DNA from 3 places in the Actinomadura sp. SCN-SB genome. Region 1 is predicted to be linked to each of the others. Evidence: predicted binding sites of a transcription regulator. Region 1 holds the regulator's gene; each other region holds the start of a gene.

Region 1 (3,252 bases):
CTGGTCACACCAGCCTCCCGCGCCCCTCTGGGCGTGTCGCACCCACGCGCCCATCCCGAGCGGGCCTCAGACCCGCACGCGCTGAGCACAGCCGGTCACACCCGCCGGGTCAGCAGCTCGACCACGAGCACGGACGACATCCAACAGCGACAGGCTGAACGAGCAGCCGACGCCTAGTGAGAAGCACCGTGATCGTCCCGAGCCGCATGGCGCCGAGCCTCACCCGGAGATCGCAGCCAACGCCACAGACACCCCGTCCCCCAAGCGGACAGCGTCAGTGCGCCGGGACGAGCAGCCGCTGACCCGGGTGGACGATGGAGCCGGAAAGGCCGTTCAGGTCGGCTATGCGTTGAACGGTGACCCGAGGGTCGCCGTCGGGGTCGTTACGCTCGGCGACGTCCCAGAGAGTCTCGCCAGGACCGACCACGTCCGTCGGAACGGCGCCACCGATCGACGTGTCGTCCTGGCCACCGGCCCGCGCGCCGGGCCCCGCGGTCAACCAGAACGTCACCAGCAGCGTTCCGGCGGCAAAAGTGATCAACACGGCGCGTCCGCGCCGCGTCAGCCGCAGCGGCGGCGGCTCCTCAGCACCCCGCGAAACCGTCCTTGCCGCGTACGTGGATCGTGGACGGGCGCGCGTTCCAGCACCCCGCCCATCAAGCGCTCCCGTCATCTCGGCCCTCCCCGCGGTCAGCCGGTGATCTCCGATCGTCGAATGCACTTTCGATCGAACGCCTGTACGATGTTCTATCGCATGGGTGTGGCAGAACGCGAGACATTCTTCGAACAATTGTTTGATCATTCTGCCCGGACGCGATAGCGTTCATGACCAGGAGTGACCGATCCACCGCCGGGGAGGCGACGAGCGATGAGCAAGGTCCGGGAGCTGCCGGACGGGCCGATGGACGAGAGCGGCCTCACCCAGCGGCAGCGCATGGTGCTGGAGGTGATCCGCGATTCCGTGCAGCGTCGCGGGTATCCCCCCTCGATGCGAGAGATCGGCGAGGCGGTGGGCCTGACCAGCACCTCCAGCGTGTCGCACCAGTTGCGCGCGCTACAGCGCAAGGGCTTCCTGCGCCGCGACCCCAACCGGCCCCGGGCGGTGGAGGTACGGGTGCCGGGCACCACCCCGGTCCGGACCGACGACGACGCTTACGAGTCCGTGACGACATCCGAGTCCTCGTCCCGGCCCGCGCCCGCGTACGTCCCGCTGGTCGGGCGGATCGCCGCCGGTGGCCCGATTCTGGCCGAGGAGGCCGTCGAGGACGTCTTCACCCTGCCCAAGCAGCTCGTCGGAGAGGGCACCCACTTCCTGCTGAAGGTCACCGGTGACTCGATGATCGACGCGGCGATCGCCGACGGCGACTGGGTCGTGGTACGCCAGCAGCCGGTGGCCGAGCAGGGCGACATCGTCGCCGCCATGATCGACGGCGAGGCGACCGTGAAGACCTTCAAGCGCCGCGACGGCCACATCTGGCTGATGCCGCAGAACCCCGCGTACGAACCCATCCCCGGCGACGAAGCGTCGATCCTGGGTCGCGTGGTAGCGGTCCTCCGCAAGATGTAACCCAGCGAACTTCGCATCGCAGGCGCAAGCTGCGCTGTATTGATTGCAAGCACGAGCTGCGCTCCTCGCCTGGCGGCTCGTCGCTTGTCGTGCTTGCGGCGATCGCTGCATCGCTCCGACTCGCCCAGGGGCTCGCTCCGCGATCAGGGTCTCGCTAGCGCTCGCCCCTGCCTTCGGACGCGATCGCAACGCTTGAGCGACCGTCCGGGGCTGGGGCGACGAGCTGAGGCAGTTACAAGGGTTGGCAGTGCCAACGAGATCGGGCGGCCAGCGCCCTCCTTCTCCGGTACCGCGCGTGATCGCTACATCGCTATGACGCGCCTCGGTGGCTCGCTGCGCGATCAGATCCTTGCTTCGCTGGAATCCGCTTTCGGTCGCGATCGCAACACCTGGGGTTGTCGGGCCGTCGAGCAGGCGGGCTGAAGCCCGCGTTAGGTGGCTTCCCTGGTCGCGGCATGTTGGTCAGTGACGCGCAGCAGCTTGAAACACCGCCAGCCCCGCCGCTCGACCGCCAGGGCCAGCAGATCCAGGTACCGCACTGCCGTGGCGCGCCCCAAGCGGGTACACCACCCCAAGATCGACCAAGCCGCCTAAAGAGCGCACTTCGCCCACACGATCTTCCCGCCTTCCATCGTCGCTCGTGTACCCCACTGGTGAACGAGCCGGGACATCATCAACAGCCCCCGTCCCGAAGTGGAGTCATGATCTTCAGACCCCACGACCGGCAGTCCCGGCCCGTGATCCCAGACCTCGATCACCGCCAGACCATCGCGCTCGTCCCGGAACACCCGCACCACGATGAACCCCGCCCCATGCCGGTAGGCATTGGTCACCAGCTCAGTGACCACCACACGGCCGACGTAGTCATCCTGATGCCCCCACTCACGGAACCGCTCCGCGAGGAAGCTCCGGGCAAGAGCGGGAGCGCGATCAGTAGGGGTGAGTACCAGCGTCGGGGTCTCAGGTACGTCGGCGGTGAGGATCAAACTTGAGGCGTTGTCGAACACCGGTCACCTTCCCCGACCAGGATCGCCGCCAGTAGCTCAGGGGCGCGCTCGACCTCATCCACCGGGGCCACGCCTTCGCCGCCAGGCTCCACCACCAGCCACAACCGGCCGCCGATCCAGCGGGTCCCCACTGCTACCGAACGGTCCGGACGATCAATTTCGACCACACGCGGGACCGGAGGTGGCTGGCCGTGCCGCACAACCCCACAGGCCAGCCGGTGAGGATGGGTCACGACAGCCGCATCCAACGCCGCCAGATGCAACCGCCGCGCACCGAACGCATCATTCAGCCTGGCCGTCGCCGGATTCGCCGCCGGTGTGCCATCGCTTGCCGCGTCGCCGGTCATGCGCTCTCCCCATTACGGTCTGCATACGTCCGCGTGTGAGAGGTGACATTAGAAGCCGGCGCGAGTGACGACCCGCACCATCGTGAAGGGAAAGAACCCGCACTCTTGTGCGGGTCAGACGACCCCAGCACGGTGAGCTAGCCCGCGGAGTTCCGGAGTGCTCGCTCGATGCTCACGACGAACCAGCTCAGTGAGCAGGTCATTGGTGCGCGCGTCATATTTGATCAGCTCTGGCGAGAGCCGTTCTGCTTGCAGCAACGTGTTCACCGCCGCAGCGTCCTTACGCTGGAGCGCGTACGCCCGTGCCAGGTCGAGGGACACCTGAGCGCGT
Region 2 (3,252 bases), on a different contig from region 1:
GGTGGTTCCGACCTGGATGCTCCGTGTCTCCCGGCCGGTGGCGAACGGGCTCACCCGCGCCGTCGGAACGCCCTGGGGGGACTCCCGCCCCGGCACCCCGCTCTGGTCCATCCCCCCGCAGCCACCGGCGCCCACCAGGGCGAACACCCCGACGAGCAGCATCGGCGCAAGGCGGACCATCGCTCGATTCTCCCTCATCGGACGGGGCTCATATCGACGTCCTCGACATGACGGCGGAACTCCTCGAAGGTGACGGTCGCGTGGTCCCGACCCCACGGGTTGTAGAGCCTCAACCGGCCACGCCCGTCGATCCGTTCGACCACATAGACGTGGTCGGTGCGCAGGCGCGCGGTCCGGCCCTCGAAGATCGCCTCGCCTCGTCCGTCGTCGGGGGTGAGCACCGTGACGGCACCCTGCCGCACGGCCGCCGCCAGCTCCTCTTCGCCGACCAGGCGCGGCGGCTTCGACCTCCCGGTGCGCCCCGTCAGCAGTTCCATGGCGTCCCCGCCGTCACCCTGGGCCAGGCGCCCGTAGCCGCCCCACCTCTCCGCGAGCGCCTTCTCCAGCACCAGCGGCCAGATCGCCGGCGCCCGTCCCTCCGGGGAGGCGAACGCCAGCCTTCCCTCCTCGTCGATCGGGAAGTACGGCGTCACGGTGACCTTCTCCCCGTCCGGGAACGCGACCGTGTACGTCCCATTCGGGTTGGGCCTGACCATCTCCTTCAGGACGGTCCGTCCCTCCTGCGAGTTGGCCAGTGCGCCCATACCGGCGAGCCACCAGCAATCCGCGATGCCACCCTGCCTGACGTGCTGGAGGGACGGTTCTCCGTCCGCTCCGAACAACCGTCCACCGCGGACGGCACCCCACGCGGTGGCCGGATCGGACGGCTTCTTCGTGTAGCTCGGCACGTTCGTGAAATCCGGCTCGATGGACCGGGGCGCCAACCGTTCGAGGTGGTGCAGCAGCGACACATCGGCGCGCACCTTGAGAACGTCCACCACCCCATCGCGCCGCAGCAGCCGCCGCACCTCATCACGGCCGAACTCGCCGAACAACGCGTTGATCTCGCCGGGTGAGAGCCGTCCGACGATCTCCCGCACACTGCGCCGCCGGTCGCACAGGATCTCGTACCAGGCGCAGTCACCCTCAAGCGCGTCGCGGACCTCCCCGGCGGCCACCACCCCGACCGCCTTCTCCTCCCCGCTGGGAGGCGGCGGCGCCTGCGTAGGATCGGCGGCCCTGCGACCCCACTCCACCTCGCTGACCGGCGCGGTGCTCACGGATGCGCGCACGCCGCACCCGGACAACGCCAGCGCCCCCAGGACTCCGGCGATGATCACAGCGGTACGCGCGTTCACGCCCCCACGCCTCCTGCAACGAGCGATAGGCACCACTCAAACAGCCGCCGATGACGGCAAGGCAGGCATCCGGCCTCAATCAGGACTCGATCCGGGCGCTCGAACACATGTTTGACTCGCGGGGTAGCATGAGGCCATGACCAGTGCTCTTCAAGGGTCGCTGCTCGACTCCTGGGACGAGGCGGGCCCGCGTGAACTCGGCCACTCCGTCCAGCGCACCCAGCTCACCGACGGAGCCTGGATCGACCTCCGCCCCAACTGGATCGCCGGCGCCGACGCCCTCTTCGAGCGCCTCCTGGACGTCGTCCCCTGGCGTGCCGAAAGCCGCCGCATGTACGACCGGGTCGTGGACGTCCCCCGCCTCCTGGCCTTCTACGACGAGGAGGCGACTCTCCCCGACCCCCTCTTGGACCAGGCCAAACAAGCCCTCAACGCCCACTACTCCGCCGAGCTGGGCGAGCCCTTCCGCACCGTCGGCCTCTGCCTCTACCGCGACGGCCGCGACAGCGTCGCCTGGCACGGCGACACCCTCGGCCGCGGCGCCAAGGAGGACACGATGGTCGCCATCATCTCGGTCGGCGCACCCCGTCCCCTCCTCCTACGCCCCCGTTCCGGCGGCCCCACCCTCCGCTACGACCTGGGCCACGGCGACCTCATCGTCATGGGCGGCAGCTGCCAGCGAACCTGGGAACACAGCATCCCCAAATCCACCAAGGCCACCGGCCCCAGAATCAGCATCCAGTACCGCCCCCTCAACGTCCGCTAACCCCGCACGGGCCTTCCTCGCACCAAAGACGCGATGTATCGTGTTTGGGCCAACGCGACATATCTCGTCTTGGAGGTCGCCCATGCGCCTGCGTGACCTGCTCTTCGTCACGGGCACCATCGAGTCCACGGACCAGCTCACCAAGCGCATGCGCCGTATCCGCATCTCCTGCCCACCCCAGCAGTGGGCACCGGGCCAGCACATCCGCCTGAGCGTCGACGGCCTTCTGACCCGCCGCACCTACTCGATCTGGGACGGGGATGACGACGGCCTGCAACTGTGCGTCCTCGACCACGGCGAAGGCCCCGGCTCCCGCTGGGCCCGCAACGCCACCCCAGGTCAGCACGTCGTCTTCACCAAGCCCGAAGGCAAACTCACCCCACGCGAAGCCCCGTACCACCTCTTCGCAGGCGAAGAAACCGCCGCCGTAGCCTTCGCCCCCATGCTCCGCTTCCTGAACGGAGCCGCCGTCCACGCGATCCTGGAAGTGGACACCCCAGAAGACCGCCTCCCCATAGAAGGCGTCACCTGGCAATACCGCGAAGGCAGACCGGCGGCCTCCTCCAAGACCCTCCTCAACGCCGTCCAGTCCCTGGACCTCCCCGCCGAGCCAGGCATCGCCTACCTGGCCGGCGAAGCCCAAACCATCCAATCCCTCAAACGCCACCTGCTGACCGACCGCTCCTGGCCCCGCCGCAACATCCTGACCAAACCCTTCTGGACCCCCACCAAAAAGGGCCTGGAGTAGGCGTCCGTAATAGGTCTTACAACAGGACTGCTAGCCGGATCCGCCGTCCACCTACTCCTCCAGCAGCTTTCTCAGTTCCTCAGGTGAGGGCCACGTGCCGGTTCCCTCAAGACGCCGATGGCTCATCCGATGACAATTGGCGCAGAGGAGTGCCAAGTCATCGAGCCTTGTCTCGGTAATGCCGGTCTCGTGTAGAGGCGTGGTGTGATGTACTTCGATGTAGCCCTCTCCATGTTTGCCGAAGCGCTCGGAGAAATCGAACCCGCACACCTCGCATCTGAGAGCCCCACCATTGCGTACAACCATTGCGATCTTTCGTTGCCTTAGGCTCGGGTTACGTTCTCGAAAGCGATGTATGCGTTCAAGTAGACGTCCTTCCA
Region 3 (3,252 bases), on a different contig from region 1:
CTGAGCGCCCCTCAGTCGAGGATCTTCGACATGTCGAAGTCGTCGAAGTCGACGACGGTCTGCTGGGCGGCGTTCCCGCCGCGCTCGATGACCAGCCCGGCCCAGCCGTGCGGCAGCGGCCGGTCGGTGTCGGTGTGGTCGAGGACCAGCGAGCCGTTGACCCACATCCGCAGCCTGACCTGCGCGTCGTTCTCCTGCGGTTCGCAGGCGATCTGGAGCCGGTTGGCGCCGCCCGGCTTCAGGCCGGGCACCGTGTCGGCGCTGTCCAGTTCCTTGTTGCCCTGATCGCCGTTGACCTTGCGCAGGAGCACGCCCTTGCCGTCGGTGCGGACCAGGAACAGGTATTTGAAGATCTGGCCCCTGTTGTCGTTGGCACGGCAGAGCAGCCCGTACCGGCCGTCGGGGGCGGCGCGCGCGACGGTGGCGGTCGCGCTGACCAGGATCCGCTTGGGGATGTCGTTGGCCTGCCGCTTGGGGACCCAGCGGTCGCGTCCCGCGTCGACGATGGAGGTCTCCAGGCGGTACTTCTTGTCGAGGTAGCCGTACTGGCCCGTGAAGACGCTCCCGCCGCCCCAGCCGGAGTCGTCGTCGGAGAAGTCGTCGGCGAACGCGGTGGCCAGCTTCTCCGGCGGCCCGTCCCCGCCGAGCAGCGGGTACAGCACGGCGGCGGCCAGCAGCAGGACGGCGGCCGCCGCGCCGCCGATGATCAGGGCCTTCGCCGGGAGGCGGCCCCCGCGACCGCCGCCGGAGGGCCGCCGCGGCTCCGGCGGGACCATCGGCCCGGACGGGGTGTCGCTGCGGGTGTCCTCGCCGCCGAAGGCGGTGTACTGGTAGCCCACGGGCTGCGTCGGCGGCGGCGCCGAGTGCGACCGGGGCGCGGTCGGCGGCGCGACGGCGCCCGGCCCCGGGCCGTGCCAGCTCGCCTGGACGGTCTCGGTGATCCGGTCCAGGTCGTCGGGACGCGTGTGCCCGACCAGCCGGGCCAGCAGTTCCTGGACCGACGGGCGCTTGCGCGGGTCCTTGTCCAGGGCGGCGGCCACCAGGTCGCGCAGGCCGGGGTCCAGCCCGTCCAGCCTGGGCTCGTCGTGCGCCACCCGGTAGAAGATCTCCGGGACGGTGCGCCCGGCGAACGGGGCGCGTCCCGTCCCGGCGTAGGTGACCACGCAGCCCCAGGAGAACACGTCGGAGGCGGGCGTGACCGGCTCGCCGCGCAGCAGCTCGGGCGGCAGGTAGTTGGGGGTGCCGACGAACTGCCCGGTACGGGTGGGGCCGTCGGCGGCGTCCAGCGCCCGCGCGATCCCGAAGTCGATCACGCGCGGGCCGGTCGTGGACAGCAGCACGTTGGCGGGCTTGAGGTCGCGGTGCACGATGCCGGCGCCGTGGATGGCGGCCAGCGCCGTGGCCACCCCGACCGCCAGGCCCTCCAGGTCCGAGCCCGGGAGGGGGCCACGTTCGGCGACCGCGGCCTCCAGGCTCGGCCCCTCGATGTACTCGGTGACGACGAACAGCGGCTCGGTGTCCAGCTCGGCGTCCAGGACCGGCGCCGTGCAGAACCGGCGCACCTGGCGGGCGGCGGTCACCTCGCGGCGGAACCGCTCGCGGAACGTCTCCTCGCTGGCCAGCTCACGGTTGATGACCTTGACCGCGACGCGGCGGCCCGAGGAGCTCTCACCCAGGAACACCGTGCCCATGCCGCCCCGGCCGATCCGGGAGAGCAGGCGGTAGTCACCGAGTTCGCGCGGGTCCTCCGGCCTCAGCGCCCCGGATTCCGCGCCCGTGTGCGTCATCATCGTCCACAAACCTTAGCGTCAGTCCTGGATCGGCGTGGTTCGCCCCGAGGATCCCTGGATCGACGGGCCGCCGCCGGGGTGGCCGCGGCCGGTGAGGGATCTCCGGTACGCCGCTGACCTGCGCTTTTGTGGCGAACATCGAGAACTGGGGGGAATCTCCCGCCTTGCTTACGAAGGTCGGCTTCCCTAGACTTTCTTGCGAACGTATGTTCGAGACAGGCCGCATGCCTTCCCCTGTGCGGTGAGCCATACGACTCAAGGCGGGGGAGGCAGATGACGCGCGTGTTCGGCGATCCGGTGGACGTCTGGGTGACCGACGGGCGCCCGGTCCGGTTCGTCTGGCGGGGGCGGCTCTACAGCGTACGGCGCGTACTGGAGCACTGGGTCACCACCCGGGACTGGTGGCGCGAGCAGCAGCCGGAGGCCGAGGTCACCGGGGAACGGGAGTTCTGGCGGGTCGAGGCCACGCCGGAACAGGAGATCGGGGTGTACGAGCTGCGGCACGACACCGCGTCCGACACCTGGCTGCTCTCCCGGGTGTGGGACTAGCGGGAGAAGGGGGTCGGCTCCCATGCACCTGCATGTCGCGTCCTCGTTCTCCTTGCGCCATGGTGTCGCGCCGCCGCGCCTGCTCGCCGCGCGCGCGGCGGAGCTGGGCATGGAGACGCTGGCGCTCACCGACAGGGACGGCCTGTACGGCGCGGTCAAGCATGTGCTCGCCTGCCGTGCCGCGGGACTGCGTCCCGTCCTGGGAGCCGACCTGACCACCGACGTCGGGCGGGTGGTGGCGCTGGCGACCGGGCGCATCGGGTGGGGATCGCTGTGCAGGCTGGTCACGGCGGCGCACGAGGCGGGGGAGCGCGGCGCGCCCGTCGCGAGCCGGGAGCTGATCGGGGCGCACGCCGACGGGCTGGTGGTGCTGCTCGGCCCGCGCTCCGACGTGGGACGCGCCATCGCCGACCGCCGTCCCGACCTGGCGGCGGCACGGCTGGCGGCCTGGCGGGAGACGGCCGAGACGGTCGTGGAGATCGTCGACCAGCACGGCAAGGGAGAGACGTTCGAGGCCGCCCGGATGCTGGCGCTGGCACGCGAGGCCGGGGTCCCCGCGGTGCTGGCCAACCCCGTGCGATACCTGGAGCCCTCGGACTACCCCGTGGCGCAGGTGCTGGACGTGGCGCGCCGCCTCGTCCCGCTGCATCGGCGGCACCTGGAGGACCAGACAGGCCACGCCTACCTCAAGTCGGTCCCGGAGATGCGGCGCATCGCCGAGCGGGTGTGCGGCTCGGACGCGGCCGAGGCACGGGCACTGCTGGACGCGACGCGGCGGCTGTCGGAACGCTGCGCCCTCGACCCCGGCCACGACATGGGGATGGACGACGTCCACCTGCCGGAGACCGGCCCCGACCCGTACGGGCGGCTGGTCGCCAGGTGCGGCGAGGGCCTGGTGCGGCGCGGGCTCGAC

The links. The regulator LexA, encoded in region 1, represses DNA repair genes until DNA is damaged. The targets are predictions, from matches to a motif close to TCGAACANNTGTTCGA.
Region 2: a site for LexA is predicted at 1,458-1,473, ahead of ACGWYJ_RS06530 (alpha-ketoglutarate-dependent dioxygenase AlkB). Genes of this name have one in related genera too.
Region 3: a site for LexA is predicted at 1,989-2,004, ahead of ACGWYJ_RS03435 (DUF6504 family protein). Genes of this name have one in related genera too.

The regions. Positions count from the first base shown of each region.
Region 1 is NZ_JBIMPP010000051.1:19,188-22,439, forward strand. Features, by position in the region: gene ACGWYJ_RS27520 (LysM peptidoglycan-binding domain-containing protein) at 275-544, opposite strand; gene lexA (transcriptional repressor LexA) at 869-1,567, shown strand; gene ACGWYJ_RS27530 (ATP-binding protein) at 2,158-2,574, opposite strand; gene ACGWYJ_RS27535 (hypothetical protein) at 2,550-2,921, opposite strand; gene ACGWYJ_RS27540 (helix-turn-helix domain-containing protein) at 3,036-3,252, opposite strand, start outside.
Region 2 is NZ_JBIMPP010000007.1:41,598-44,849, reverse strand. Features, by position in the region: gene ACGWYJ_RS06540 (hypothetical protein) at 1-198, opposite strand, end outside; gene ACGWYJ_RS06535 (C2 family cysteine protease) at 195-1,358, opposite strand; gene ACGWYJ_RS06530 (alpha-ketoglutarate-dependent dioxygenase AlkB) at 1,495-2,124, shown strand; gene ACGWYJ_RS06525 (siderophore-interacting protein) at 2,207-2,872, shown strand; gene ACGWYJ_RS06520 (HNH endonuclease) at 2,924-3,252, opposite strand, start outside.
Region 3 is NZ_JBIMPP010000003.1:198,016-201,267, forward strand. Features, by position in the region: gene ACGWYJ_RS03425 (alpha/beta hydrolase) at 1-4, shown strand, start outside; gene ACGWYJ_RS03430 (serine/threonine-protein kinase) at 12-1,790, opposite strand; gene ACGWYJ_RS03435 (DUF6504 family protein) at 2,064-2,339, shown strand; gene ACGWYJ_RS03440 (DNA polymerase III subunit alpha) at 2,362-3,252, shown strand, end outside.